3 regions of the Sinorhizobium sp. KGO-5 genome follow, and region 3 is predicted to be linked to each of the others. Evidence: predicted binding sites of a transcription regulator. Region 3 holds the regulator's gene; each other region holds the start of a gene.
The links. The regulator LexA, encoded in region 3, represses DNA repair genes until DNA is damaged. The targets are predictions, from matches to a motif close to TGTTCNNNNTGTGTTCNG.

Region 1: the regulator LexA is predicted to act here: its motif matches at 7,995-8,012, upstream of BHD07_RS06050 (PA0069 family radical SAM protein).
Region 2: the regulator LexA is predicted to act here: its motif matches at 1,377-1,394, upstream of BHD07_RS08360 (DNA polymerase IV).

What each region holds. Positions count from the first base shown of each region.
Region 1 is NZ_BDIZ01000001.1:1,269,303-1,279,133, forward strand. Features, by position in the region: gene BHD07_RS06010 (potassium transporter Kup) at 1-1,372, shown strand, start outside; gene BHD07_RS06015 (cell wall hydrolase) at 1,578-2,735, shown strand; gene BHD07_RS06020 (AtpZ/AtpI family protein) at 3,025-3,387, shown strand; gene BHD07_RS06025 (F0F1 ATP synthase subunit A) at 3,448-4,200, shown strand; gene BHD07_RS06030 (F0F1 ATP synthase subunit C) at 4,285-4,512, shown strand; gene BHD07_RS06035 (F0F1 ATP synthase subunit B) at 4,586-5,200, shown strand; gene BHD07_RS06040 (F0F1 ATP synthase subunit B) at 5,214-5,699, shown strand; gene BHD07_RS06045 (ribonuclease HII) at 5,938-6,588, opposite strand; gene BHD07_RS06050 (PA0069 family radical SAM protein) at 6,776-7,933, opposite strand; gene BHD07_RS06055 (glycosyl transferase) at 8,111-8,668, shown strand; gene BHD07_RS06060 (hypothetical protein) at 8,737-9,816, opposite strand.
Region 2 is NZ_BDIZ01000001.1:1,764,207-1,774,037, forward strand. Features, by position in the region: gene BHD07_RS08360 (DNA polymerase IV) at 81-1,373, opposite strand; gene BHD07_RS08365 (DUF3572 domain-containing protein) at 1,580-1,852, opposite strand; gene BHD07_RS08370 (response regulator) at 2,009-2,380, shown strand; gene BHD07_RS08375 (PleD family two-component system response regulator) at 2,398-3,765, shown strand; gene rpmG (50S ribosomal protein L33) at 4,223-4,390, opposite strand; gene BHD07_RS08385 (MFS transporter) at 4,485-5,669, opposite strand; gene BHD07_RS08390 (NUDIX hydrolase) at 5,682-6,398, opposite strand; gene BHD07_RS08395 (DUF983 domain-containing protein) at 6,395-6,850, opposite strand; gene rnr (ribonuclease R) at 6,887-9,256, opposite strand; gene topA (type I DNA topoisomerase) at 9,259-9,831, opposite strand, start outside.
Region 3 is NZ_BDIZ01000005.1:271,098-280,928, reverse strand. Features, by position in the region: gene BHD07_RS21985 (septal ring lytic transglycosylase RlpA family protein) at 1-404, opposite strand, end outside; gene BHD07_RS21980 (hypothetical protein) at 855-1,067, shown strand; tRNA gene BHD07_RS21975 (tRNA-Ser) at 1,262-1,351, shown strand; tRNA gene BHD07_RS21970 (tRNA-Ala) at 1,620-1,695, shown strand; gene BHD07_RS21965 (hypothetical protein) at 1,890-2,054, shown strand; gene lexA (transcriptional repressor LexA) at 2,263-2,979, shown strand; tRNA gene BHD07_RS21955 (tRNA-Cys) at 3,198-3,271, shown strand; gene BHD07_RS21950 (calcium-binding protein) at 3,318-4,397, opposite strand; gene BHD07_RS21945 (hypothetical protein) at 4,795-5,142, shown strand; gene BHD07_RS21940 (hypothetical protein) at 5,190-5,471, opposite strand; tRNA gene BHD07_RS21935 (tRNA-Asn) at 5,614-5,688, shown strand; gene BHD07_RS21930 (DUF3606 domain-containing protein) at 6,064-6,237, opposite strand; gene BHD07_RS21925 (hypothetical protein) at 6,258-6,452, opposite strand; gene BHD07_RS21920 (type 1 glutamine amidotransferase domain-containing protein) at 6,772-7,614, opposite strand; gene BHD07_RS21915 (putative quinol monooxygenase) at 7,669-7,971, opposite strand; gene BHD07_RS21910 (SDR family NAD(P)-dependent oxidoreductase) at 7,985-8,776, opposite strand; gene BHD07_RS21905 (LysR substrate-binding domain-containing protein) at 8,874-9,794, shown strand.

The sequences.
Region 1 (9,831 bases), on a different contig from region 3:
CGGCCCGATAACGCTCATCTGGTTCGTCGTCATGGGCGCGATCGGTTTCGTCCATATTTCCGACGACCTGTCGATCTTCAGAGCCTTCAACCCGTATTATTCCGTCACCTTCCTGTTCAACGAAGGCTATGTCGGTATCGTCGTACTCGGCGCCGTCTTCCTGACGGTCACGGGTGCCGAGGCGCTTTACGCCGATCTCGGCCATTTCGGCAGGCGGCCGATCCAATGGGCCTGGTTCACCGTGGTCTTCCCAGCGCTCACGCTGAACTATCTGGGGCAGGGCGCCTTCGTGCTGAAGAACCCGGAGGCGATGTCCGATCCCTTCTTCCTGATGTTTCCGAAATGGGCGCTGCTGCCCGCCGTCATTCTCGCGACAGCGGCCACCATCATCGCCAGTCAAGCGGTCATAACCGGCGCCTTTTCGCTGACGCGCCAGGCCATCCACCTTGGTTTCCTGCCGCGCATGGCGATCTTCCATACGTCCGAGACCCATACGGGCCAGATTTACCTGCCGAACGTCAACACGCTTTTGATGTTCGGCGTCATGGCGCTCGTCTTCCTCTTCGGCTCCTCCGAGGCGCTCGCAACTGCCTATGGCATCTCCGTCACCGGTGCGATGGTGGTCACCACGGTGCTTTCCTTCGAATTCCTGCGTATGCGGTGGAACTGGCCGAGCTGGTGGGCAGCGGGTGCGCTGCTGCCGCTGTTCGCACTGGAATTCGTCTTCCTGGGCGCCAACATGCTGAAGATCCACGACGGGGGCTACGTGCCGATCCTGATTGCGGCGACCTTCATCGTCATCATGTGGACCTGGAAGCGCGGCACAGCAATCCTGCACGCCAAGACCCGCCATATCGACATTCCGCTGGCAAGCTTCATCAAATCGGTCGAGCGCCAGAGCGAGCACGCGCCGGTGTCGGTGACCGGCACGGCGATATTCCTGACCAGCGATCCGGAATCGACTCCTGCCGCCCTGCTGCACAACATCAAACACAACCACGTTCTGCATCAGCAGAACTTCATTCTGACGATCCGGACGGCAAACACGCCGAAGGTGCCGAGGGAAGAGCGGGTCAGCGCGCGGCGGTTGTCGGAGCGTTTCACTCTGCTGGAAATGAAGTTCGGCTTCATGGAAACGCAGAATGTCTCCCAGGCGCTGGGCCTCTTCAGAAAGTCGGGCCTGAAATTCGACATCATGTCCACCTCTTTCTATCTCGGCCGCCGCAAACTTGTGCCCGACGCCCAGTCCGGCATGCCGCATTGGCAGGACCGTCTGTTCATCGCACTCGCCAATGCTGCGATCGATCCCTCCGATTATTTCCGCCTGCCGACGAACCGGGTGGTCGAACTCGGCTCTCACGTGATCATCTGATCCGTTTCACTGCGTCCGCATTAACCAAACATCAAGGTTAATGCCGCATTTTCAAGGCTCAAGCGAAGCGGTCCCGGCGAGCCGGCCGGCCGCTTCCAAACCCTAGCGTCCTGCATGGAATCTTGTCGCTGGCTCATCGCCGGCTTGCGAGAGCGCGTGCTTGAGAAAGAGTTCCTGGAGCCGACCGGTGCGTAAGAGTTGGAAGTTGCGTGACAAGTTTCGGTTTTCGTTCTCGGCCTGGCGCGCCCCGGCGATCCTAGGCCTTGCCGTATTCCTGGGCTTTCCCTCGGCGGTCGCCTATTCGGACATTGCGACGTTTCTGTCCGGCATCAACCGCGGCGGCGAGCGTTGGCGCACCTATCTCACTCCTTCGCCGGCCGGCTCTCTCCACGAAGTCGAGATGGTCTTCACGGACCCGATCACCACCGGTGCGCTCGACGGCGGCGCCGGCATGACCCTGCCGGAAGGCGGCCGCGTGGCGCTGACCGCCGAATCGAAACACCAGGGGACGCCGGACGAGGATCGCGTGACGCGGAAGCTGAAGAAGGGGCGAATCGTCGCGGTAACGCCGGTGACCCCGCCCAAGGACTTCAGCGCCGGATCCATCCTTCAGCGCACGAGCTCGCTTATCGGCCCGGCCCTCGACGGCCCCGAGAAGATGGTCTTCGCCAAGCCGAAGATCAAAGGCAAGGAGATCGAGATCGCCACGGTCTTTTACCGCAAGACGCCGCCGAAGCCGGAACCGGGCCTCTCGCCGATGCTGGCCAAGCTCGTCACCAACGACAAGCCCGACATTCTTGCGACTGCCTATGTCCGGCCCGAGCCGGACTATGCGCGTGAATCACCCTTCGATTCGATCCTGCGGAACGACGAAAATGCAGGGCGCTTCATTCCGGATATCGCGCCCGACGATCATGCCTGGGCGGCAACGCCGCTGCCGCCAACCGTCTTCAGCAAGGAAGAGCAGACCTGTCTGGCCGAGGGAATCTATTTCGAGGCACGCAGCGAATCCGTCAAGGGTCAGGCCGCGGTGGCGCAGGTCATTCTCAATCGCGTCCGCAATCCGACCTACCCGAAGACGATCTGCGGCGTCGTCTACCAGAACAAGGCCTGGCGCAACCGCTGCCAGTTCTCTTTCGCCTGCGACATGATCCGCGACCTGATCTATTCGCGATCGCACTGGAAGACGGCCAAGGAAGTCGCGCTGGCGGTTACCTCCGGAAGGATATGGCTGTCGGAAGTCGGCTCGGCGACCCATTATCACGCCACCTATGTGAATCCCGCCTGGGCGAAGACGATGAAGCGGGTCGGCAAGATCGGACTGCACATCTTCTACAGAACCTATGGCGGCGGCTGGAGCTGACGGCGTGGCCGCCTCCGCGCCCCTGCCAGCCGCCGGAGCCGCGGGCGTGACCCCGTCGTTGGCGGCGATTCCCTCTGCACCTTTGTCGCAGCTTGCCGGATTTATCATTAAGTCGTTGAATTAACACAATAATATTGTCCACGTCGAAGGTGCCTCCATGCCTTGACTATGCGGGTGCCTAAAACTATGTTGCGCGCGACTTCAAATGGGGCCGAAGCGTGGCTTGAACAGCGGCCGTTTGTATGACCGAGATCGCGTTCGACCGCGTGGGGGTGCAAAGGGGAGCCATGTGACGGAGAAGCCGGAAGAAAGTCTGGAAGCGCGGCTCAAGCGTCTCGGCGACGACATCAAGTCCAAGAAGCGGGCGGATGTCTCGGAAGGGGCGGATGGGCGCGCCGATGAAAGCCGCAAGGGGTACGCGGCGGCGATGAAGCTTTCGAGCGAATTCATCGCCGGCATCTTGGTCGGGGCGTTTCTGGGCTATCTTTTGGACCACTTTGCGGGTACAGGGCCGTGGGGCTTGATCGTCCTCCTGCTACTCGGCTTCTGTGCCGGCGTGTTGAACGTGCTGCGTTCCGCCGGTCTGGTGGCGAAGCCCGACGAGCGGAAGGGCGAGCCGGGCACGGACAAAGAGGATGGCGGCGGCGTCTGATACGTCGCCGGGAAGAACAGGATTTCCGCTCGCGGGCGGGCAAAACGAAAGAGAAGCGCGGTGTCAAACGATCCGACCCACCAGTTCCTGGTCAACAAGATTGTCCCGATCGAGATTGGCGGAATTGACTTTTCCTTCACCAATGCGTCGCTGTTCATGGTCGCGACCGTGGGTGCGGCCGCGGGCTTCCTCTATCTGACGACGTCGCAGCGTGGGCTGATCCCGACGCGCATGCAGTCGGTTTCGGAAATGTCCTACGAATTCATCGCCTCGATGCTTCGCGAGGGCGCCGGCAGTCACGGGATGAAATTCTTCCCGATGGTCTTCTCGCTGTTCATGTTCATCCTGACGGCGAACCTGCTCGGCATGGTCCCCTATTTCTTCACCGTCACCAGCCAGATCATCGTCACCTTCGCGCTTGCGGTCTTCGTGATCGGCACCGTCCTTCTCTACGGCTTCTACAAGCACGGCTTCGGCTTCCTCAAGCTGTTCGTGCCGCAAGGCGTGCCGGGCGCGCTTCTGCCGCTTGTCGTCTCGATCGAAATCATTTCGTTCCTTTCCCGTCCGATCAGCCTCTCGGTCCGTCTTTTCGCCAACATGCTGGCGGGCCACATCACGCTGAAGGTCTTCGCAGGCTTCGTCGCATCGCTCAGCGCTTTTGGAGCGCTCGGCATCGGCGGCGCGATCCTGCCGCTCATCATGACCGTCGCCCTCACCGGTCTTGAATTCCTTGTCGCCTTCCTCCAGGCCTATGTCTTTGCGGTGCTGACCTGCATGTACCTCAACGATGCGGTCCACCCCGGAGGCCACTAAGGAATAAACAGTCGCTGGTTTCCGGTCGGCTTGCCGCCGGAAGCGCAAATCCTAAGCCGCAACACCATTTCGAAGGAGTCAATCATGGAAGCGGAAGCAGCAAAGTACATCGGTGCAGGTCTTGCATGCCTTGGTATGGCCGGCACGGCTCTCGGCCTCGGCAACATCTTCGGCAGCTACCTGTCCGGCGCTCTGCGCAATCCGTCGGCAGCTGACGGCCAGTTCGGCCGCCTCGTATTCGGCTTCGCCGTTACGGAAGCTCTGGGCATCTTCTCGCTGCTCATTGCACTCCTCCTCCTCTTCGCCGTCTGATATCGGCAGAAGTTTTGGCCGCGGCCCGTCGGGCCGCGGCCGCGCATATTCTTGAGTGCACCTGGAGGTGAGCATGTTTGTGACCGAGGCATACGCCCAGTCATCCACCACCGAAGGCGCCGAAGCACACGATGCCGCTGCGGCCGGTGAGGTGCACACCGAAACGGGTGTGGCCCACGAAGGCGAGCATGGCTCCGGCGTGTTCCCGCCCTTCGATTCGACCCATTTCGCTTCGCAGCTTCTTTGGCTCGCGATTACGTTCGGGCTTTTCTATCTCCTGATGTCGAAAGTCATCATCCCCCGGATCGGCGGTATCCTCGAGACGCGCCATGACCGGATCGCTCAGGACCTCGACGAGGCATCTCGTCTGAAGGGCGAGGCCGATGCGGCCATCGCCGCCTACGAGCAGGAACTGGCAGGCGCAAGGGCAAAAGGCCATTCGATTGCGGACACCGCACGCGAAGCTGCCAAGACGAAGGCCAAGGCCGATCGCGACGGTGTCGAAGCCGAGCTCGCGAAGAAGATTGCCGCCGCAGAGGCGCGCATCGGCGACATCAAGTCAAAAGCGCTTGCCGATGTCGGCGCCATCGCCGAGGAAACTGCAGCGGCCGTGGTCAAGCAATTGATTGGCGGAACCGTCACCAAGTCCGAGATCGCTGCGGCGTTCAAGGCTTCGGCCGGCAACTGAGGATAAGAGAACAATGGCTCTTGATGCGACTTTCTATGCCCTCGTAGGCCTTATTCTCTTCTTTGCCCTCATCGCCTATCTCAAGGTTCCGGGCATGGTCGGCAAGGCACTCGACGCCCGCGCCGACAAGATCAGCAACGAACTGGCGGAAGCGAAGCGTCTGCGCGAGGAAGCGCAGAGCCTCGTTGCCGAATATCAGCGCAAGCGCAAGGATGCCGAGGCGGAAGCCGCGAGCATCGTCGCCGCTGCCCAGCGCGAAGCAGAGATGCTGACGGCGGAAGCAAGGCAGAAGACCGAAGAATATGTCGCGCGCCGCACCGCACTTTCCGAACAGAAGATCAAGCAGGCCGAAAGCGATGCGATCAATGCGGTTCGTGCTGCTGCCGTAGACCTGGCAATCAGCGCAGCCGAGAAAGTGATCGCGAGCAAGGCCGACGCAGGCGCTCAGGAGTCGCTCTTCAAGAAGGCGCTCGGCGAGGTCAAGTCACGCTTGAACTGAGCGTCGGTTCGACCGAGATTCAAGGGCCCCGCTTCGGCGGGGTTTTTTCGTTGCGCGCATGGGAGGTTGTCTCCGACATCCCCCGGTCGGGTTCAGCGGTTGTGATCGTGTCGACCAAGCCCTTGCCGGGAGGGACGCTCATGCCTACAGCCTGGATCAGGGCGGCGGAGCCGCTTTGCGCGGCGCGGAAGAAAGCTTCCGGTTTACGCCCCCGATCAAGGGCCAGGGCCGACGTCGACTACAATTGTCGGAACGGGCGGAAGCTCATGCGGTGCAGGGAGCAGGGGCCATGGCTTTCGATCGCGGTGCGATGCTTCACCGTCGCATAGCCCGCGTGATGGGCAAAGCCGTAGAGGGGAAAGGTTGCATCGGCCCGGGCCATCATCCGGTCGCGGGTGACTTTGGCGACGATCGATGCGGCGGCGATCGACACCGAGCGGCTGTCGCCTTTGACGATGGCCTTGGCGTGACAGGTAAGCCCGGGAGGGACGTCGCGGCCGTCGACGAGAACGATGCGAGCCGCCACCTCCAGGCCATGAACGGCGCGGCGCATCGCATCGAGGCTGGCTTTCAGTATGTCGGTCGTATCGATGCGGGCCGACGAGGACGAGGCGATCGAGACCGTCGCCGTCGCCAGAATCTCCTCGAACAATGCCTCGCGCTGCTCCGCGCTCAAGAGCTTGCTATCGTTGAGGCCCGCCGGGATCGCCTCCGGATTGAGGATGACAGCCGCAGCGACGACAGGGCCCGCGAGCGGACCACGCCCGGCCTCGTCGGCGCCCGCCACCGGCCAGAGACCGTCGCGCTGCGCCGCGCGTTCGAACGCGAAATCCGGAACGGCCGGCGGAAGAGGGAAAAGAGGGGAATCGGGCTGTTTGCTGCGTGTCATGCGGGCGACATTGGCATACTCGCCCGATTCCCTTCAAGCCCCCGGCTCGGTTTGCGGCGGTTGCCGGGGAAGACCAGCACCGCCCCCGAGGCAAAGGGCGGACACTGGAAGTTTTAAGGCACATCGGCGGTCGAGATCGTGACGTTTTTTCAATCTCCGGTGCGATGGCCTGTCGAAAAGGTCTGCATCAAAGCAGCGACAGTTGAACCCCCATCCCGAGCGGCGGCACGAAGAGATCGCTGCGCAATTGCCGGCGCGTCAGATTGAGACCGAGCCGCTTGGCGGCAAGCTCGAACCGACGGCCGATCTGCCAGGCATAAGGTCCGCTGCCCTTCATTCGTTTACCGAACTCGGCATCGTAATCCTTGCCGCCGCGCATGGAACGGATGAGCGACATGACATGCCGGTAGCGGTCCGGATAGTTTCTGAGAAGCCAATCACGGAACAGGGGGCTCACCTCCAGCGGAAGCCGGAGGAGGACGTAGCTCGCATCCGACGCGCCGGCCGTCTTCGCCGAATCGAGCACGCGCTCGATCTCGTGGTCGTTCAGCGCCGGAATGATCGGCGCGACCAGAACGCCAGCGGGAATGCCGGCCTCGGAAATTGCGCGTAGCGCCTCCAGCCGCTTGGTGGGCGTCGACGCCCGCGGCTCCATGCTGCGCGCCAGTTTCCGGTCGAGCGTGGTCACCGAAATCCCGACCCGGGCAAGCCCCTTTTCCGCCATCGGCGCCAGCAGGTCGATGTCGCGCGTCACCATGGCCGATTTGGTAACGATCATGACCGGATGATTGGCGTCCTTGAGCACCTCCAGGATCTGGCGCATGATCCGCCATTCCTTTTCTATCGGCTGATAGGGATCGGTATTTGTGCCGATCGCGATCGGACGGAGCTTATAGTCCGGCTTCGCCAGCTCGCGCTCGAGAAGACGTGGCGCGTCCGGCTTGGCGAAGAGCTTGGCTTCGAAATCGAGCCCTGCCGAGAGCCCCATATAGGCGTGCGTAGGCCGCGCGAAGCAGTAGATGCAGCCGTGCTCGCAGCCACGATAGGGATTGATCGATCGGTCGAAAGATATATCGGGAGAATCGTTGCGCGTGATCGCGGTCTTCGGCTTTTCTATCTGGACCTCGGTCTTGAACGGCGGCAGCTCCTCGAGCGTTTGCCAACCGTCATCGAAGACTTCGCGCGTCATCGGCTCGAAGCGTCCGGAGATGTTGAGGGCGGCACCGCGGCCGCGCCGACGATCGACGTCGATTCTGATGCCGGTTCCGGCGACGAGGGCTTCCGCCACATCCGCGCTGTTGCCTGGCGCATAGACGCCCTGCTTGAGTTGAGACAGATCGTTCATCGAAATCTCCCGGAACCATGTTCGGTTCGCTTGGTGCTGATTATTTTCCTAGCGTAGAAGAGGGAACAAATCAAGAACAAATATTCAGCACAGGTCCGGGGAAGGTCCGTCATCATCCCGCACCCTGTGCGGAACGGCGCTTGTAGCAATCTGCGCTGCGATGCGGTAGGAACGCCTATGCTGACGGTCATCATGGAAACGAAGGACAACGAAGCGGAGCTCGCACAGACGCTCTCGGCGCTCGTTGCCGGTGCGGTGGAAGGGCTCGTCAGCGATGTCATAATCCTGGACCACGGATCGACCGACGGCTCTCCCAGGATCGCGGATGCGGCTGGCTGCCGCTTCTGCCTCGACTGGGATCTCGGCGATGTCCTTCGTTCGGCCCGCGGCGAGTGGCTGATGCTGCTGGAGCCTGGTGCCCGCCCCATCGGTCGCTGGGTGGATGAATTGGCCGAATACGTCTCTTTGAACAGGAGCCCGGCGCAGTTTTCTCCCTCGCGAATGCATAAGCGCCCGCTTCTCAAGCGCCTGGCACACAGGTCGCCGCCGCTGGAGTCCGGATTTCTGATGCCGAAGGGTGATGCAGTCGCGGCTGCGCGCGGCAACATGCCGCTCAGCGGCCTTACGAGCGGACGAGCTGCCCGCAAACTTGCGACCGAGCTCGTCCCAGCCTGGGTCGCAATGGAGAACCGGTCGACCGGTGAACGGCATCGGACGCCTGATTCCAAGATGTGAGCTTGCGATAGGTTGTCCATTCGCCCCCCGACCGAGGTGTCGGAGGGACCCAAATGGCATCGTTGTTGTCAGAGCGAGCGGACTGCAAGCGAGTTCAATTGCCAGGCCGAGTCGATCGAAATGTCGATGCTGACGTCATTGAGGAGTGCCCAGATGCGATCGGCCACGCCGACATAGATCCAGAGCTCGCGGCCAGCGGGGAAGGCCATCTCGGTGAAGAGGTTGATGATTCTTCGTTCCCCAGGAACGGCCTGGATTGAGGTGCCGGGGAAGCTCTCGCCATCGCCGCTGCAGTCGAGGCCCGAGGCGAACCACTGGTCGCTCACCTCGTTCGCCGGTTCGACATCCTCCCAGTTCCAGAACACAGCCAACACGAGGCGGCCGCGCGTCGTCGCGTGAAAGTCGGACCACCCGAACTCGTCGTAGGTCGAAATGTGATGGCGGCAGATGAGGGCCGACAGGTCGGCCTTGACTTGCAGTATCCCGGTGCGAAGCGTCTTGAACGGCACGAGATAGCCGTTCTCCCGATAGGCACAGAGAAGATCCACGTCGGAGGCATCGCTGTTGCGGGCGATCAGTTTCGATCCAAACCGGCCGGCACAGTCCAGATAGGAACTGTTCTCCACGATTGCTCCGTCGCCGGTTGCCTGATTCTGATCGAGTCTGTCCCAGCAACCTCCAAAGGGCGGGAGAAACAGCTTTTCCTTGTCCGGATCGGGCGCGACATACACGATCGGTGGCTGTTTGAAGATGTCGGTCACGCTGCCGACCACCGTTTCGTGGCGGTGGAAGGCTTCAGGGCTCTTCACCAACGCGCCGACTTCGCCATAGGCGCGCTTATGAAGCCGTTTGAGCGCGTTCAGATCAAGGTCGGCATTCCTGGCCTCCACGAACGACCTGTATCGAAGACCGGGGCCGCGCGGATCATCCCGCAAGCCCGACCTTGCAACATTCTTGATCCTGTCGCGCAGTTCAGGTGCCATAATATGCCGTCGCTGCTCCGCGAAAGACCGGCGCAATGCGTCCAGCCTGTCCACCGTTGCCTGCCATTCATCCTTCCGCCGCCTTTCGTAGAGCGCCCGCAGCCCCAGCGGAATCTCGGCCTCAGGCCAATCCGTTTTCGAATATGTATGCTCTGCCGTTCCCATGACCTCCTCCTTACC
Region 2 (9,831 bases), on a different contig from region 3:
GGACGACGGAGCCGTGGAAGCAGGCTAGCGTTCAATATTTAAGGAATTGCCCCATACGATGCGTCAGCCGTCCGGTCGGGCTATTGCCGGCGCCGCCCCTTGCCGAACGTATAGCCGGTCTCGACGCTCGTCCTGCCGAACTTGTCGCGCAGCTTGTTGATCGCGTCCTCGGCGGCGGCACGCCGGGATGCCTGCGGATCGACAAGATCCGGCGGATCGGCGAGGTCGGGATCGGCCAGATCGCTGACGCCGATCCCGATCAGCCGGTATTTCGTCCCGTCGACCTCCTTCTCGAGCAGCTGCAGGCCGGTGCGGAAGATGCGGTCGGCAAGGCGGGTGGGGCTGTCCAGCCTGCGGTTGCGCGTGCGGGTCTTGAAGTCCGCGGTCTTCAGCTTCAGCACCACCGTCTGTCCGGCGAGGGCGGATTTTCGCAAGCGGAATGCCACTTGTTCGCTGAGGCCCCTCAGATGCGTTACGAGGTCTTCCTGGCGCGCCAGGTCGTCGTTGAAGGTCGTCTCGGAGGAGACGCTCTTCGCTTCGCCTTCGATTTCCACGGATCTTTCGTCCAGGCCGCGCGAGAGCCTGTAGAGCCGCCGGCCCATCGTGCCGTAGCGGCGCATGAGGTCCGCCTCTTCCATCGTCTGGAGCTGCCCGATCGCGCGGATTCCGTCCCTTTCGAGCGTGGCGGCGAAGGCCTTGCCGACGCCCCAGATGAGTGTAACGGGTTTGGCTTTCAGGAAATCGATGGCTTCGGCCTGGCCGATGACCGAAAAGCCGCGCGGCTTCTGAAGGTCCGAGGCGACCTTGGCCAGGAATTTGCAGTAGGAGAGCCCGACGGAGACGGTGATGCCGATTTCCCGCTCCACACGCCTGGCGAAGCGGGCAAGCGTTCGGGCGGGCGGATCGTGATGAAGCCGCTCGGTGCCGCTCAGATCGAGAAAGGCCTCATCTATCGACAGCGGCTGCACGAGAGGCGTCAGCTCCTGCATCATCGCTCTGACTTCCCGCCCGACGCGCACGTATTTCTCCATGTCGGGCCTGATCACCACGGCCTGCGGACAGGCTTCGAGGGCTTTGAACATAGGCATGGCGGAGCGCACGCCGTGGATGCGGGCAATGTAACAGGCCGTGGAGACGACGCCACGCTTACCGCCGCCGATGATCACGGGCTTGTCGGCGAGCTCCGGATTGTCGCGCTTCTCGACCGAGGCATAGAAGGCATCGCAGTCGATATGCGCCAGGGTCAGCCGGTAGAGTTCGGGGTGCCGGAGGAGCCGCGGGCTTCCGCAGGCGAGGCACCGCCGCGCCTGGGCGGCTTGCTCCTTGAGGCAATCACGGCAGAAGCCGGAGGGTGGGGCGGCGCTGTCGATCATATCCGGAACAAATGTTGAACGCGGCGACTTTACGCTCTACGCTGCTGAGTCTCAAGGCGGCGGCTGGAGGCTGTTTTGGATATCGCAGTTAAATTTGAGACGGTGCCGGCCGATCGCCGGCCGGACTTCGGGATGCTCCTTAGTCGGCACGGCGCACTCGGCACCGGGCGGTGCACCGCGCTGCGCACGCCGCGTGCCGGCAGCACTCAGCCTTCCTCGAAATCGCGCGGGCCGGAGAGGGCATGGTGCGCCCGGACGACCTCGTCCGGCGAGGTTTGCGTTTCGTTGCAGAAGGCCATCAGCGTCGGCTCGTGCTCCATCAGGAACGCAACGATGCCCCCCATGAAGCCCGGCTCGCCGACGGCGCCGCGCAGGGAGGCGGGATCGGTGCCGGTGAGCGCCAGAAAGCGCGACATCAGCTCAGGCTCGTTCGCGAGCCAGGTCAGGATGGCGATCGCCGTATCCTCAGCGTTCTTCATGATATCCGCTCTCTTCTCGTTTGCCGGCCGCAATTACCTATTTTTCAACCAAATCGCGCTAGCCTGGCGATCGACGAAAAGGGTCGAGTCGCCGTTGTTGCAACTTAAATCTCTCCCGGAGACTTGCAAGGCGGCGGCAGACAGCAAGGGATCGACATGCCCAAACAGGTGATGATTGTTGAGGATAACGAGCTGAATATGAAGCTCTTCCGCGACCTGATTGAGGCTTCGGGCTACGCGACGATCCAGACGCGCAACGGCATGGAAGCCCTCGAACTCGCGCGCAAGCACCGTCCCGACCTGATTCTGATGGACATCCAGTTGCCGGAGGTTTCCGGCCTCGAGGTCACGAAATGGCTCAAGGAAGACGATGAGCTTCACGTGATTCCGGTTATTGCCGTAACCGCTTTTGCCATGAAGGGCGACGAGGAGCGCATCCGCCAAGGGGGATGCGAGGCCTATGTTTCCAAGCCGATTTCCGTTCCAAAATTCATTGAGACCATCAAAACATATCTGGGCGATGCCTGACTGCCAGAAAGATCGATATGACTGCGCGCATCCTCGTCGTTGATGACGTACCAGCCAATGTGAAGCTCCTGGAAGCGCGGCTGGTGGCCGAATATTTCGACGTGCTGACGGCTCCGGACGGGAATGCCGCCTTGGCGACATGCGAAAAGACGCCGGTGGATCTGGTCCTGCTCGATGTCATGATGCCGGGGATGGACGGTTTCGAGGTCTGTGAAAGATTGAAGGCGAACAGCCGGACCGCGCATATTCCGGTCGTGATGATAACGGCACTCGACCAGCCGTCCGATCGCGTGCGCGGGCTGAAGGCCGGCGCGGACGACTTCCTGACCAAGCCCGTGAACGATCTGCAGCTGATGTCGCGCGTGAAAAGTCTCGTCCGCCTGAAGAACGTCAGCGACGAGCTGCGTCTCAGAGCTCAGACGGCACAAACGATCGGGCTGCAGGAGACGGCCCGCGTCGATCGGCCGGACGAGCCCGGCAGCGTTCTGCTCGTCGATGGCCGTGCTTCCTCACAGGAGCGGCTGACGCGTGCCCTGAAGCCGATCGCCGATGTCGCCGTCATATCGGACCCGCAGGCCGCTCTGTTCGAGGCTGCCGAAAGCAGTTTCGACCTGATCATCGTCAACGCGAATTTCGACGATTACGACCCCTTGCGTCTGTGTTCGCAATTGCGGTCGCTCGAGCGGACCCGCTTCATTCCGATCCTGCTGGTAACCGAGCAGGGAAACGATGAGAGAATCGTCCGCGCACTCGAACTGGGCGTGACGGACTACATCATGCGCCCCGTCGATCCGAACGAACTTGTCGCCCGTTGCCTAACGCAGATCCGGCGCAAGCATTGCAACGATCGCCTGCGCGCCAGTGTACAACAGACGATCGAATTGGCCGTGACGGATGATCTCACCGGCCTCCACAACAGGCGCTATCTGGAAAACCACCTGAAGCTGCTGATCGATCGCGCAACCACAAGGGGGCGTCCGCTGTCGATCTGCATCACGGATATCGATCGCTTCAAGCGTGTGAACGATACCTACGGTCATGATGCCGGTGACGATGTACTGCGCGAATTTGCCAACCGCGTTCGCGCCACGGTGCGCGGCGCGGATCTCGCCTGCCGTTTCGGCGGGGAGGAGTTCGTGGTCGTCATGCCGGATACGACGCCCGAAATGGCAGCGATCGTTGCGGAGAGACTCCGATTGGCGGTCGAGAGCCGTGGCTTCGACATTCCGCAGGCCGCGACGGTCCTGAACGTCACGGCGTCGCTCGGCATTGCAACCCTGAGGCCGGATGGCGATACGGCCGAGGCTTTGCTGAAGCGCGCCGACATGGCGCTCTATCAGGCGAAGAACGGCGGACGGAACCGGGTTGTCGCTGCCGCGGCCTGATCCGCCGCACATGCTGTGCTATTCAGGGCCTCGCGGGTTCTTCCAGTTGCGCTCTTCTTCGCGCGGCCGTGCCGGAGTAAGCACATCCGCAGGCGACACTGTCCGATTTTGGAACAGAATTAACCAAACGCCGAGCAACCCCTGCTCGGCGATTAAGAATGCGTTGATTTTTTTTTAGTTTCAGGCAATGCTGATAAGCGAGGAAGGAAACTTCCACAGAATTCGGTTACCCCATGATGCTCAGGTCCGCCGCATCTCCTGGGTCGTGGGGTCGGTCGGCTGGCCTCGGATTTGCGGATTCCTCGTGCTGCAACCGGACCAGTCGACCCCCATTCGAAAACGCCGCTTCGAAAGAGGCGGCGTTTTCGTTTTATCCCTTCGTTCCGTCCCCCGGAGAAAGCAAAGAAAAAGCGCCGGCCCCGCGGGCGGCGCTTCTGGATCGAAGAAAGCGGCGACCTTACTTGATCTTGGCTTCCTTGAATTCGACGTGCTTCTTCGCGACCGGATCGTATTTCGTCTTCGTCATCTTGTCGGTCATCGTGCGGCTGTTCTTGGTGGTGACGTAGAAGTAACCGGTGTCGGCCGTCGACAGCAGCTTGATCTTGATGGTGGTAGCTTTCGCCATGGTCGTCCTGCCTTTATGAAAAATTGAAAGCCGTGGACAACCTATTGCGGGCCACGGTCAAGTTGCCGCGAAACTACAAATCACGATCGAAAAGTCAAGACCGTTTTGGTTTCAAAACGATGCGGACCAGGGAAAGTACGACATAAAGCCCGAAGAAGCCGGCGATTGCCCAGGCAAATCCGTCATTGCCCGTCACATCCATGGCCGCCCCGATCACCTGCGGACCCGCTACCGTACCGACCGCGTAGGAGAACACGAAGGCGGCGTTGGCGGCCGCAAGGTCTGATCCCTGGAGACGGGAGCCGAGGTGGCTGAGGCCGACCGTATAGAGACCGGAGACGCATCCGCCCCAGAACAGAAGAACAAGCGCCATCAGAAACCAGTTTTCGACCAGCATAGGCAGGAACAGGGCGCCTACGAGCCCGATCAGGGTCAGCGCCGACAGGATCGTACGGCGGTCCTTCACGCGGTCGGAAAGCATGCCGAGGGGGATCTGAAAGATGAAATTGCCGACGCCCATGACCGTCAGCAGCAGCGCTGCCTGCGATTCGCTGAAGCCCGCGCGCGTCCCGAAGATTGGAAACAGGGAAAGGCCGCCATATTCCACCGCCCCGAAGATGAAGACGGCGGCCGTCGCGGTCGGCACCAGCAAGACATAACGCATGAAATGGCGTTTCGGCTTTTCGTCCAGCACCGGGCTTTCATTGCGCGCGAGAAAGATCGGAATCGCGGAAAGCAGGATGACGCCCGCGCCGACCGCGAAGGGCAGGAAGCCTTCGCTGCCCAGGATCGAAAAGAGCAGGGGACCGCTCGCGAAGCCGAGCGAGAGTACCGTGCCGTAGATCCCGAGCACGAAGCCGCGCCTGTTGGGGGGCGCGGTGGCGTTGATCCAGAACTCCGAAAGGATGAAGAGGACAGTGATCGCGCCGTGAAAGACGATGCGCAGGGGAAACCAGAGCCAGAAATTCGTGAGGTAGTAGAAACCGAGCGAGCTCGCCGCCGCAAACACTATTGCCAGCAGCATGGTCGGAGCGACGCCGTGACGATGGGCGAATTTCATGGTGAACGGGGCGGCGGCCATCGATGCGAGGCCGGCCATTGCTGCATTCAACCCGTTCAGCGTGGGCGCGATGCCCCGCTTTTCCATGATGACGCTGAGCAGCGGGAGCCCCAGACCGATCGCGATGCCGACGGCAGTGATCGACGCGAGCGCGGCGATCAATGAAGGCCAGTGGATTTCGTCAACCGGTCTTGACGTACCGGGCGGCGGCTTCGACATGCGATAGGGCCCTCAGAGAAGCGTACGGTGAAAGCGCCCATGGCGCGTAAAATAAAATGGAACGGTTCTTTCAGGCGGAAGCGAAGGATCCGATTCGAGATCGTTTCTCAGATCCGAGAGGATGATCGCGGTGATCTCCGGCACGCGAAGCGCGGAAAAGTCGTTGACATCGATCCATTGCAAATCCTGAAGCTCCCGGCTTTCCGCCACCAGTGAGGGATCGATCTCAGCCTCGTCCGCGAAAACGGCAAAGAACCGCGTGTCAAATCGCCTCGGCAGTCCCGGAGGAGTAATGGCCCGCGCCATATAGCGCAAATTCGAAAGATCGGGAAGAAACGGAAGCGCCGAGCCTTGGCGCTCGTGCGTCCGGCCGAGGCTTATTCCGGCTTCTTCGTAGAGCTCTCTCGCGGCCGCAAGTGCTAGCGCGCGTGCGCGAGCCACCGTGATAGCCCGCCCTTCGCCTGCCCTGAGAGATCGCAGAACCGCCGGATGAAGATCGCCGTCAAATCTCAGGCGATGGTCGCCGGGATCGCGGCGGCCACCCGGGAAGACGTAAAGGTCCGGCATGAAGACGTGGGCGCTGTGGCGTTTGCCCATCAGCACGCGAATGTCCTTGCCCGATCTGTCGAGAAGCATGATGGAGGCCGCATCGCGCGTCCTGACCGTCGGACAACTCTCCGCTTCGGCGTCGAGTGCGAAAGCGCGGCCGCCAAGCCGCTCCGGGGTCATGCCGAAGGATCTCGCGGCGGAAGGACGTCTTCCGGCAGATCGTCGTGACCGCCGAAACCGTGCATTCTCAACGCCCACTGCAGGCCGATGACCGCGCCCTTGACCGGCTGCATCAGGGCGAGCGAACTGGCAAGCGTGACCGGCGCCCATATAGCGAGATGCTGCCATGTCGTAAGCGGCAGCACGAGATCGGTCATCATATAACCGCCGAGCACGGCATGGCCGACGATCGTGACGACGATGTAGGGCGGGAGGTCGTCGGCGCGGTGGTGATCCATGCGTTCGCCGCAAGCTTCGCAGGCGTCCACCGATTTAAGGAAGGCGCGGAACAGCCGACCGCGGCCGCAGGCCGGACAGGATCCGAAAAGGCCACGCTTGATCGAGCGGCCGACAGGCCTTTTGTCGCCCTCCGCTCCGCCGAGCTGAAGCATGTCTGTCGCCGTTGCCTTCATGTCCAATCCTCGTGCCGGACGTCGCGCGTCCGGCTGTCAGTGCCTGCCGCGGGGCGGTCGCGTCCCCGGCCGTTTGCGTGCACCCGTCCGGTCGCGGCGGCCGGCCTTGTGGAAGGAACGCATTGCCGTCGGCATCTTTCGTCCCTCGCTCAGCATTTCGAAACGGAGTGCACCGGCCAACGGCACCGCTTCTACAAGCTTGACCTGCACCGGGTCCCCGAGACGGTAGCCCAGCCCGGACTTCTCGCCGGAAAGGGCCTGATGCGCTTCATCATAGATGAAATAGTCGCGCCCGAGCGTAGATATAGGGATGAATCCGTCGGCGCCATAGGCGGGGAGAGTGACAAATAGTCCCGCCTTTGTGACGCCGGAAACCCGTCCGTCGAACTCCTCGCCGACGCGGCCGTTCAGATGATGGGCGATCAGCCGATCGATGGTATCGCGTTCAGCCGCCATGGCGCGCCGCTCGAAGGTCGAGATTTCGGCGGCGATATCGTCGAGCGTTGCTTCTTCCTCGGGCATGATGCCGCCTTCGCCGAGCCCGAGCGCGGAAACGAGCGCGCGGTGCACGATCAGATCCGCGTAGCGCCGGATCGGCGAGGTGAAGTGGGCGTAGCGCAGCAGGTTCAGGCCGAAATGACCGATATTTTCCGGGCTGTAGATCGCCTGGCTTTGCGAGCGCAGTACCATCTGGTTCACGATCGTCTCGTAAGGTTTTCCGTCGGCCTTCGCGAGAATCCCGTTGAAATGGTTCGCCCGCATGTTGCCACCTTTGGCGAGCGCGATCTCGAGTGTCGCAAGGAATTCGCGAAGGCTCTCCTGCTTGGCGAGCGACGGCTGGTCGTGGACACGATAGATCAGAACCTGACGCTTCTGTTCCAGCGTCTCGGCGGCGGCGACATTCGCCTGTATCATCATCTCTTCGATGAGCTTGTGCGCATCGAGGCGTTCCGGCACGAACACCCGATCGACCGTTCCGTCCGGTTTCAGGATGATCTTGCGCTCCGGCACGTCGAGTTCGAGCGGCTGACGGCGCTCCCTTCCGCGTGTGAGGATACGATAGGCTTCCCAGAGCGGTTTGAGGATCGTATCCAGTATGGGGCCGGTCTTGTCGTCGGGAGCACCGTCGATCGCGGTCTGCGCCTGTTGGTACGAGAGCTTGGCCGCGCTCCGCATCATGATGCGGTGAAACGTATGGCCGGCCTTGCGGCCTTCCTTGGAAAAGCGCATCCGGACCGCAAGCGCCGGGCGGTCGACGCCTTCCTTCAGGGAGCAGAGGTCGTTGGATATACGCTCGGGCAGCATCGGTACGACCCGGTCCGGAAAATAGACCGAGTTGCCTCGTTTCAACGCCTCGAGATCGAGTGCCGAGCGTGCCCGGACGTACCAGGAGACGTCGGCGATCGCGACGGTGACGATGACGCCGCCGGGATTGTCCGGCGACGGATCCGGCTCCGCGTAGACCGCGTCGTCGTGATCCTTGGCGTCTGCCGGGTCTATGGTGATGAGCGGCAGGGTGCGCCAATCCTCGCGATGGGCCATTGTTGCAGGACGCGCGGCTTCCGCCTCCTGCAACACCTTCTCCGGAAAGACGTGCGGGATACCATGCGCATGGATGGCGATCATCGAGATCGCCTTTTCAGATGCGACCGAGCCGATGACGTTCTGCACCTGCGCGCGCGGCAGACCGTAGCGGCCGATCCGCGAGAGATGCGCTTCGACGAGATCGCCTTCCTTGGCGTCGCCGGTGAAGTCCGGATCGATGAGGAGTTCCTCGCCCCGCTTGTCGATCGGCATCAGTCGGCCGCCACCACCCGGCGTGGCGCGGAAGACGCCGAGCACCGCGTCCTTGCGCTTGTCGAGCACCTTGATGATACGCGCGGTATAGGCGGGGCCGCCGCGTTCCTTGGCCGGGAAAATCTTTGCGAGCACCCGGTCGCCGAGACCGCCTACGGGCGTCTTGCCCTTGGCCCTGGCGACGCTTGATTGCTTGATCAGGACTGCGGGCGCGACGCCGTCGTCGTCGAGCCACTCGGCCGGGCGGCCGATCAGGTCGCCATCGACATCGCGAATGGTAATGTCAAGAACGGTGACGGGCGGGAGCCCGCCGGGACGAACGAGCGACTTGCGCTTCTTCTCGACGAGTCCGTCCTCCTCGAGCGAGCGCAGCAATCCCTTGAGTTCTACCCGTGCTTCGCCCTTCAGGCCGAACGCCTTGGCGATATCGCGCTTCGAGGCGTGTTGCGGGTTCTCGGCGATGAAGCGCATCAGCACCTCGCGGGAAGGAACGACGCCGTGAACGATCGTCTCCTTTTCTCCGGCCGGTGCCGTCCTGGCCGCGCGGCCGGACTTCTTGCCTGCGCCCTTTGCGGGCGTTTCGGTCGGGTCGCGCGGAATCCTGGTCAAAGTCAGTCCTTCTTGGCCTTCGCGGCCGCTTTCGTTTTCGTCTTCGCTGCTGATTTCGGCTTCTCCGCTTTCGCGGTTCCGGCCGATGCAGCCTTGGCAGACTTCGCTCCGGCCGATTTTGCCGCGGCCGATTTTCCCTTTGCCGCCTTGCCCTTGGTCACGCCGCCCTTCGCTTCGCGCTCGGCGATGAGCGCAAGCGCTTCCTCGACCGTCACCGATTGCGGGTCCTTGCCCCGCGGCAGCGTGGCATTCACCTTGCCCCAGTTGACATAGGGTCCGAAGCGTCCGTCGCGAACAGTAATCGCGCCGCCGTCCGGATGTTCCCCAAGCTCCTTGAGGGCCGCCGCGGCGGTGCGACCGCCGCCGGCGCCCTTGGACTGCTTGTCGGCAAGGACGGAAATCGCGCGGTTCAGACCGATCGAGAAGACGTCTTCGACCGACTCCAGATTGGCATAGGTGCCGTTGTGAAGCACGAAGGGGCCATAACGGCCGATGCCGGTGGAGATCATCTTTCCGCTTTCCGGATGCGGCCCGATGTCGCGCGGCAAGGAGAGAAGAGCCAGGGCCTTCTCATG
Region 3 (9,831 bases):
GCATAGCTCGGCAACGGAAACGTCGGGTGAGCGGCCGAAAGGTGATGCTTGTCATAGACCTCGCCATTGGCCGTCAGCCGGCCGTGGAAGGCAGACCCGTACCAGGAGGCCATCCCGCTCTTGTCGTAGCCGAAATCCTCCTTCGGCTGATACCACTTGCCCTTGACCTGATAGGGTTTCCCTACCTGGTAGCGGCCACCGCCCTTGGGAATGTTGTTTCCGGTAGCGACTCTGGGGCTGGCTTTGACGCCATAGACGGACTCGGCGAAGTATTCCTTGCTCCGCGACTTGGTCTTCTTGACGCTCGACGTCGACCCGCAGGCCGCAAGCACCGCGCAAAGCAACGGAACCGCTGCGAGACGGAGCCCCCTCACAAGATATGCCGCACCGTTATTGGATGTCATCTGTCCCACAAGATCATTCGCAAAGCCGCACCCGAAATCCGCTCCTGCAGCGCTCGCGCATCCGACCGAACGCGCAACGATCGTCGCAATCGTGCAGTAGTTCCCCCCGCGAGAATTTCGCCGTCCCGAAACGGAACAGTCGAACAATCATGACAACAACAAGGCGAAATTGCGAACCGGAGGACGAACGGAGGCAAAAAAACGCTCGCTATGGTTTACGAAACGTAAATGAGTCGCTGGACCATGGTCCGATAGAGCGCGCCAAAGGTCCGAAACCCGTTGCCGGGTTTCCCTGCCGATACATATCGCAATAAGCACCCGCGTGGCTCGTCGGCCGCGGGGTGCGGCGGCCTCAGAGCTGGCCGAAGCTTCCCGTCGGTGCAACTCTGAGGCTCCGTCCCCGGTTGGCGTGGTGCCCGTGCTCCGGCCCAAGTCCGAGAGGATCTCGCAATGGACGACAGATACGATTATGGGCCGCCGGAGCGACGGGCGGCAACCGGCCTCCCCCTAGGCATAATGCTCCTGTCGATGTTGGCGATTGCCGTTTATCTGCTTGCCGGAGCGGCGCTCCTGGACGGCAGAAGCCGGGATGTCGCGACCTACGTCGCCCGGGCAGGCGACGAAAGTCCGACTGCGGCGCCGGACAGCGGACTCCGCCCGTGACGATGGCCCACAACCGTGCCACGGGCGTATGCGGCGCGGCACGCCTCGAATGCAAGCAAATGCTCCGGAGCAAGTTGACGCTGTGATCAAAGCTGCTAAAAAGCCAGCCGTTGGTGAATGGGCAGCAAACCCGGTAGCGATCGCCGGTCCATCGAGAACTCGGAAACGAATTTCACGAAGCTCCGCAATCACCTGGAAGAGTGGCCGAGCGGTTTAAGGCACCGGTCTTGAAAACCGGCGTGCGTGAAAGCGTACCGTGGGTTCGAATCCCACCTCTTCCGCCATTTCAGAATTGATCCGGGCACGCCGGAATTCCCAGCTTCTCGTCACTGATGGCCGTCTTCCCCACCCGCAAGGCTCGTGGCTGCCCTGCCCTTCCGACGCTTTGCGTCACCTGCAGGAGCGGAAGAAGCTGCTTTGGGACTCCATCGCGAAGGGGCGATATTCGGATGGGTGAATTGCAGCGTGCCCTACCGGGCGGCAAGGGTGAAGCCGGCAAACGGAATGCACTGGTGCGCGGGGCCGAAAAATCTTATACAATGGGTGACCAGTGGGGTCGTAGCTCAGTTGGGAGAGCGCCGCAATCGCACTGCGGAGGTCGAGGGTTCGACTCCCTTCGACTCCACCATTCCCCTCTTTTGTCCAGCCCGGAGACCCAGGTAACGGATCTTACCTGAGCTAACATCCACCGATGCCGGACGTCAGGTTGCGGAGCCCGGGCGATGCCGCGGCTCGGCTGCGCTTGCCAAAAAAGCTGATTTGAGAGAAAGTTTTAGTCTGACCCGTTCGAGGTCTGGGCAACTCCCGCGAGTGGAGAAAAACATGCCTGTTAAATCTTTGGTGGCAGCCGTAATTTTTTCCCTCTTCGCCCTTTCGGGGTGCGCCAGCACAGGCTCGACCAACACGACCTATACCCAGTGGTACGGGCCCTATCCCGAGCCTGAATTCGACGTTCTTACGCCGGGCGGACTGCGGCTTGCCTATTAGCATGGCGTAGGCGAGCGACTGGGCCGGCCGCTGTAAGTGAGCGTACGCCCCTGCCCCCAGATTCCGAGCGATCGCCATCGCACGCCGGATGGAAAGCGGACAGGCATTCAGCAGCAAGCGGTATTCACGGAATTTTAGGCACTTGCGGAACACATATGGAACAGATAGGTTCTGTTCTTGATTTGTTTCGCGATTCTGGAGTGACGCCATGCTGACCCGCAAGCAACAGGAATTGCTTCTGTTCATTCATGAACGAATGAAGGAATCCGGGGTTCCGCCGTCCTTCGACGAGATGAAAGATGCCCTGGACCTTGCCTCCAAATCGGGCATCCATCGTCTGATCACCGCACTCGAAGAGCGCGGGTTCATTCGCCGGCTACCGAATCGCGCTCGAGCCCTCGAAGTCATCAAGCTGCCGGAGGCCTATGCCGGTGTTTCGCAGGTCCGCCGCGGCTTTTCGCCGAGCGTGATCGAAGGCAGTCTGGGCAAGCCTGCGGCCCCGCCCCCCGCACCGAAACCGGCGCCCCCGGCCGAGATCGCATCGGTCGCTGTCCCGGTCATGGGCCGCATTGCCGCCGGCGTGCCGATTTCCGCAATCCAGAACAACATGCACGATATTTCCGTACCGGTCGAAATGATCGGCAGCGGCGAGCACTACGCTCTCGAGATCAAGGGTGATTCGATGATCGAGGCCGGCATCCTCGATGGCGATACGGTGATCATCCGGAACGGAAGCACTGCCACCCCCGGGGATATCGTCGTCGCCCTGATCGACGACGAGGAAGCAACTCTGAAGCGTTTCCGTCGCAAGGGCGCCTCTATTGCGCTCGAAGCCGCCAATCCGGCTTACGAGACACGGATATTCGGTCCGGATCGGGTCAAGATCCAAGGCAGGCTTGTCGGCCTCATCCGGCGGTACCACTAGCCTCCCGACGAGGTGTGCAGGCGTTTCCCACGGAAGTACGCAATTTCAAAGCGTTAGAAGTGGGCGCATTGCGCCTTGGGGCGCTATGGCCACGCCTCCACAGAACCGAAGCCATATTTATACAGAATAAAAAAGACCCTATTCCAAATGTACCCTCTTGCGGATTGCGGGCAATCATTCTAAATCCGCGCCACGATTTGAAAATCGCAGATCGTAGAGGCCTCGTGGCGGAGTGGTGACGCAGAGGACTGCAAATCCTTGTACCCCGGTTCAATTCCGGGCGAGGCCTCCAAAAAACCACCCCTATTCAGCTTTGTTACCGACAAATCTTACCTGCGTCAGACGAAGGCGAACTCCGCGCCCGCAAAGACGAAGTTGGCAGCGCTGAGGTCGGCAGCGTGGATGCCGATCAGAGTGACCTGATCGACCGTGCCATTCAACTGCAGGACAGCGTTCCCGTCAGCATCGTTGCCGATGTTGGGCAAAAAATCAGCGAAGTCGTCGTAGCCATAGCCAGCGATTTGGATGACGTCCTTGTCCAATTCGAAGTCGAAGATCTCATCCCGACCACTGTTTCGTGAAAACAGGAACTGATCGGCACCGGTCTCGACCGCGAAGCCTGCGGTCAGTCGACCATCACCCCAGAGCTGATCGTTACCGGTGCCGCCGATCAAGAGGTCGTTCCCACCCGCGGTGTCCACGCCGACCTCTGCATCGCCATACAGGACATCATTGCCTTTGCCTCCGTCGAGCAGGTCGTCGCCGCCACTGCCGCCACGTGAGAAAAGAACGTCTCCAACGAGAAAGTCATTGCCCGAACCACCATACAGGTGGTCGTTGCCGCCAATGCCGGATTCCACGACGCCCTGGTCGAGGCCATCCCCGTAGAGCTTGTCATGGCCCTCTCCGCCCTGGAGGCGATCGTTCCCGCCAACGAAAAAATCGCCCAGGGAGAAAGCGTCGCCCGAGAGAGTATCGTCTCCGGCGCCGCCGTCGAGCCAGTCGTCTCCACCACGTCCGCTGAGGCAATCGTAGCCATCGCCATAGAGTGTATCGTTGCCTTTGCCGCCCGAGAGACGATCATTCCCTCCGGCGACGGTAGCGGAATCAATCGCATCGATCTGGAAGGCATCGCCGTACAGCGTGTCGTCGCCGGCGCCGCCGTCGAGCTGGTCGTCGCCACCACGCCCCTGATTGGAGATCGTCCAAGCGTCGCCGAAGAGCGTGTCGTTGCCCCCAAGGCCGTCAAGGCTGTCGCGGCCACCCTGCCCCGAAGACAGGAAGCCGCCGATTTCGGAGACTCCTAGGCTATTGCCGGTCGTGAACGGGTCTCCGAAGATAATATCCGGATCGTTCGTTCCGAAGATGTGGTTGTCCAGCCCGAGCCAAGGGGCGATGCCACCGATCAGATGCGCCATTTTTCTCTCCACAGTGCTGTAAAGTAGGCGATGCTCGTCTTGGGAAACCCGGACGGCCTTCGCGGCGCCGACTTCGTCGGGCTCCGTCGGAGTGACGAGCTAACGCTATGAAAATACCGACTTCCTACGGAAGACCGTTACACCCTTTTCCTGAAAGCGCTCCAATGTTGCCGAACGTGATGTTCCTGTCTATTGACCACTTTGGATTAACTACAAGTTGTACTTTGCGACCACACTCAGCGTCCGGATACTGGAAGAAGGACGAGCTCGCCCACGCTCCCGAAGACGTCCGCGAAGGGCGAAACCTCGAGGATCGTGTGGTCTCGTGATCGGCGGTTGTGATATAGCGGTCCGTCGGCCGGCCTCATCGGGAGGGCGGCACTCGAAGCGCGACGTGATGGATATTCCTTGGGGCTACATTCAGCGCCACTTCGATTGGCTCGGGCATGTGGTCGAGGGCTTCTGTATTGCAGCAGTCGTCGCCCTCCTGTTCATGGCGATTGCACCGAGAAGGCTGGCGCTGATCATCGGCCTCGCCTTCGCCATCGGACACTTCCACGGCCGCGAGAAACGTGATTTCGAGATCAGCGCAAAGCTGCCGCCGCCTCACCTGGAGGGCTATGAAATGTGGAGGTGGAGTTGGGACCAGGCGACCGATTTCTGGCCGGTCGCTTTGGTCCTCGCCTGCGTCATTGTCGCCCTCCTGCCCAAACGACGTCGAAAGCCGCGCAATTCCGACGACTGAAATGCGTGCATCCGGATGCTGGCGGAACTCTTGGCAAGGCCCACCTCTCAGGATCTGCCGGACGAGTTCGGCTTGCTGCGCCATCGGGCCCACCATACGGCCAGCTTGCGCCGCCGTCGGCGCATCGAGGGAATATCGTGCGAAAGCACGAGCAGGCCCAGAGGAACCATCCAGAAGCCCAGGATGGGCAGAAAACCGAGCAGACCGCCGAAGACGAGCAGAACGCCGATGAGCACGCGCAATGCCGGCGAATTGGGCAGGCTCATCCGCCATTTGCCGAGTACGATCTCACGCGTCTTGGGATCGATGCCAAAATGCTTCTTCGCCATCACTCTTCTTCCGTACCAATGACCCCACAGTTGGTGCCTTCTCCACAGGGCGGCAACCGCCTGCCGACATTTTTTTTGAAAAACCGCTTGGCAAATCGGAAAAGCATTTGTATTAGCAGCCTCACTTCTGCGGCGCAGATGATCCCTGGTAGCTCAGCGGTAGAGCACTCGACTGTTAATCGATAGGTCGCCGGTTCGAATCCGGCCCGGGGAGCCAGTTTTCAAAGCCCTGCACCTCGCGGTGCGGGGCTTTTTCTTCGAGTATTTTCAAGCGCTTAACCGATCATGTAAATGCACCAAGCCTCTAAGGGTTCGGTGCTGGCGTGCTTTTTGGTTACATTTTGGCTGCTTTTCGGACCTCACAGGCCGGCAAACGGGGAATTCATAGGGTCCGAAGCTATTGCGCGTTACGCAATGAGAAACGCCGCAAGCGGCATCTATCGCTATCATCGCCGCGTGCCGAGCTGCACACGAACTATCACGCCGCATGGGAGAAGGCGCGGATCAGGAGACGAACGCCACGAAAGGCGGGACGCGACCGCCATTTGAGCCGGAGACAAAGGAGGTCCAGCAGGTGACGCTCTTTTGAGCGTTATTTCTTGCCGAGATATTCCATCACTTTTTCGCGGTTCGGCCCAGCTTCACGGATCGCCTTCAACGCCTTCTGCCGCGTCACCTTCGCCGTTCTCATGAGGTAGGCCACCTCGTGCTCCTGTTCGGAAACGAGCTCGCGGTCGCGGCCTTTCTTCTTCGGATTATCTGCCATGCTTTCCTCTCATCGACGGTCTACCACGAGCCGCCGGACAACCATCTATTGCTGAGATAGTCCTTCGCTTTCACCCCGGCAGGGTTTCCTTCACGGAGGGCCTCCTGCACCATCCTTCTCCTATAGGCCGCATTTTTCTCATCACTTGCGACCCCATGCCCCTCGGTGGAAACGAGATCGCGGTCACGATCCGGCTCCTTGTCCTTATCTGCCACTCTTTTCCTCCATGTACTTGGATGAAGAATAGGAGCGGATCACGCTTCGGCAAGGGCGGGCTTATGACGCGTCAATGGGTGATGTCGTTGTCCGGGACGCGCCGTCGACCGGTAAGGATTTCACCGTATCAGGGACGTCCACGGCTCAATCAGTGCCTCGATGTTCTCAGCTTCAGATTTCCTCTTTGCTCAATTCAACTCGAGGTCCGGCGCGGCATTCCTGCTGCGCCGGGCTTTTGCATTCGAAGAGCCCCGCATCAACGCCGCAACTGAGCGCGGTCTCGCCGGCTGGCCTCGTGCTGGCCGGACATGTCGCCGCTTACTTCAAGCGCTTGAGGAGTTCCTGCGCCACGGCGGGGGCCGAGGCCGGATTTTGGCCCGTGATCAGTTCCCGATCGGTGACGACATGCGCGCTGAAGGGCGCATCGGACTGACGATAGCGAGCACCTGCTTGCGTGAGGGCATCCTGCGGATAGAACTTCATCGCGCCGCCGCCGAGCAATCCCTTTGCCAGTTCCTCTTCCTCATTGCTGATCACAGTCAGGTTGTAGCCGGCATAGATCCATTCACGGTCTGCTTTCGCTGCGCCTTCGGTTTCCAGCTGTGTGGTGAAAGCCTTCGGGTCCCGCAGGGTCGAGATGAGCGCGATGGGGCCATGGCAGGCGAGCGCGGTCGCCTTGCCCTGTTCATGGAAATGCGTCAGCACCTTGCCGAGCTCCGGGCTGACAAGAAGATCCTGCATCGGGGCATGGCCGCCAGGGACATAGACCGCGTCGAAATGGTCGTAGCCGATCTGCTCGACCCGCGCGAGGCTGATTACGGGCGAGGCAGTGTCAGACAGCAAGCCGATTTCCTCAAGCTGCGCTTCGCTCGCCTTCATCGCAGCTTCGTCTCCGCCGAAATACATCTTGTCGATAGAGGTCTTGTCGATGGACGGCGCCGTGCCCTTGGGGGTGGCGAAGGTGATCTCGTGACCGGCATCGAGCAGCGCCTCGACCGGCTGCATCAGTTCGTTGAGGTAAAAGCCGGTCTGGAAGACCTTGCCGTCCTTCAGGTCGAGATGGTCTGAATCGGAAAGAACCACCAGCACGTTTGCTGCATGGGCGCTGGCGGCGCTGAAACCGAGGGCAAGGGTGATGGCGAGGCGACGCAGGTATTTCATCGTCTGTCTCCGGATGCTTGAAAATTGCGTGGTCAGGAGTGTGTTGCGGCTGTGTCAGCCGGCGATCTTCGCCAGCCGATGCAGCGAGAAATCGGCGAAATAGTCGCCGACGCCGCTGGCCAGAAACCGCTGCATGGCAGCGCCTTCCATGTGGGCACGCCATTGTGCTTCGCTCTCCCAGCTTTCGACGAAGATGCGAATGCGGCCGTCATCGAGGGACTGGTGCAGTTCGTAGCGCAGGCAGCCGTCCTCCATGAGAGTCTCGGCAACGAGCTTTTCCTGGGCAGCCCCAAGGGCCGCCTCCTTGCCGGCTTTGGCGGTAGTCATGGCAATGATGGTGAGCGGAGAATTTGACATCGAACGCGCTCTCTCAGGCAATCGTGTTGACGAGGCCGCCTTCGGCGCGCAGTGCTGCGCCGTTGGTGGCTGACGAACGCGGGCTGGCGAGATAGGTGATGAGGTTTGCCACTTCTTCTGCCTCCACCATCCGCTGCAGGATCGAAGCGGAGCGCGCAGTGGCGAAGAATTCGGCTTCGATCTCTTTGATCGGAGCGGAAGGATCGGTCGCCTGGCTGCGCAGGAAGGTCTCGATGCCTTCCGAACGGGTCGGCCCCGGCAGCACCGCGTTCACCGTGACGTTGGTGCCGCGCGTCAGTTGCGCCAGACCGCGCGAGACGGAGAGTTGCGCCGTCTTGGTGGTCGCGTAATGGATCATGTCGGGCGGGATGGCGAGGCCGGACTCGCTTGAGATGAAGATGATCCGACCCCAGTTCTGCTCCAGCATGCCAGGCAGGTAAGCGCGCGACAGGCGTACGCCGCTCATCACGTTCACCTCGAAGAGATGGTTCCAGTCAGCGTCGGTGATGGCGCCGAAGTCCTTGCTTTCGTAAATGCCAAGATTATTGACCAGGATGTCGACCGACGGCGCGGCCTTGGCGATGGTCGCTGCGCCATCAGCGGTGGCAGCGTCTGCGAGAACGCCGGCAACGGATTCCCCGCCGGACGTCTTGATGTCGGTGATGGCTATGTCGAGCTTCGGCCGGTCGCGGCCGGTGATGATCACATTCGCGCCTTCGCGGGCGAGCGCGCGGGCGATTTCGAGCCCGATACCAGCGGTGGCGCCGGTAACGAGCGCGGTTTTATCGGTCAGTTGCAAATCCATGACGTGGCTCCTGATTGTGTCCGAACGCAATCTATGATCTGAGAGCCCGAGGAACTATTGCCGCCACTGGATATGCACCTGTGAATGGAGATCATCAGTGCCGCGCATTTTGATGGAACGCTCTGGCGAGATGGAGGTGTTTGCGCGAGTGGTGCAGGAGGGCGGCTTCTCGGCGGCCGCGCGCAGCCTCGACATCACGCCATCGGCGGTCAGCAAGCTGATCGCGCGTCTGGAGGCAAGACTTGGCACGCGCCTTCTGATGCGCACGACCCGCGCGCTAACGCTGACCGAAGAAGGCGAGGCTTATCATCACGCCGCGCTCAAGATCTTGCAGGCTCTGAACGATGCTGATCGGGAAGCGTCGGGCGGCGCCGTTCGTGGCCGGCTTCGGGTGAACGCCACCATTCCGTTCGGCACCATGTTCGTGGCGCCTGCGATGCCCGCCTTCATCGCGCGGAACCCCGATTTGATCGTTGATCTCAGCTTCGCAGACGGTATCGTCGATCTCGTCGCGGAAAAGACCGACGTCGCCATTCGCATGGGCAACCTGCCGGACAGCGGCCTGATCGCGCGAAAGCTCGGTCAGAGCAGGCGAGTGGTGTGCGCCGCGCCTTCGTACCTGGAACGCAAAGGAAAGCCCCAAACGCCCGCCGACCTTGAGCGTCATGACTGCCTGACCTTCAACTTTCGCCGCGAGCGGCCCTCATGGCCCTTCCGGTGGGACGGCCGGGAGATCGCCCAGGCGGTCACCGGAAGCCTGGTCGTCAACAACGGTGAGACGATGAAGCAGATGGTGCTGGCCGGAGTCGGCGTTGCACGGCTCGGGCTGTTTCACGTCGCCGCCGACATCGCCGCCGGAAGGCTCGTGCCTCTGCTCGAGGACTGCAATCCAGGTGACCTCGAACTGATCCACGCCATTTACGTGGGCGGTGGGCCACTGCCGCATCGGGTTCGAGCCTTCATTGAATACATGATCGAGGCATTGGAAGAGTCACCCCTCCTCAAGGGCGGATCGTAACCATCTGAGCGGCCCACCATGCGGCCATGATGTCGCC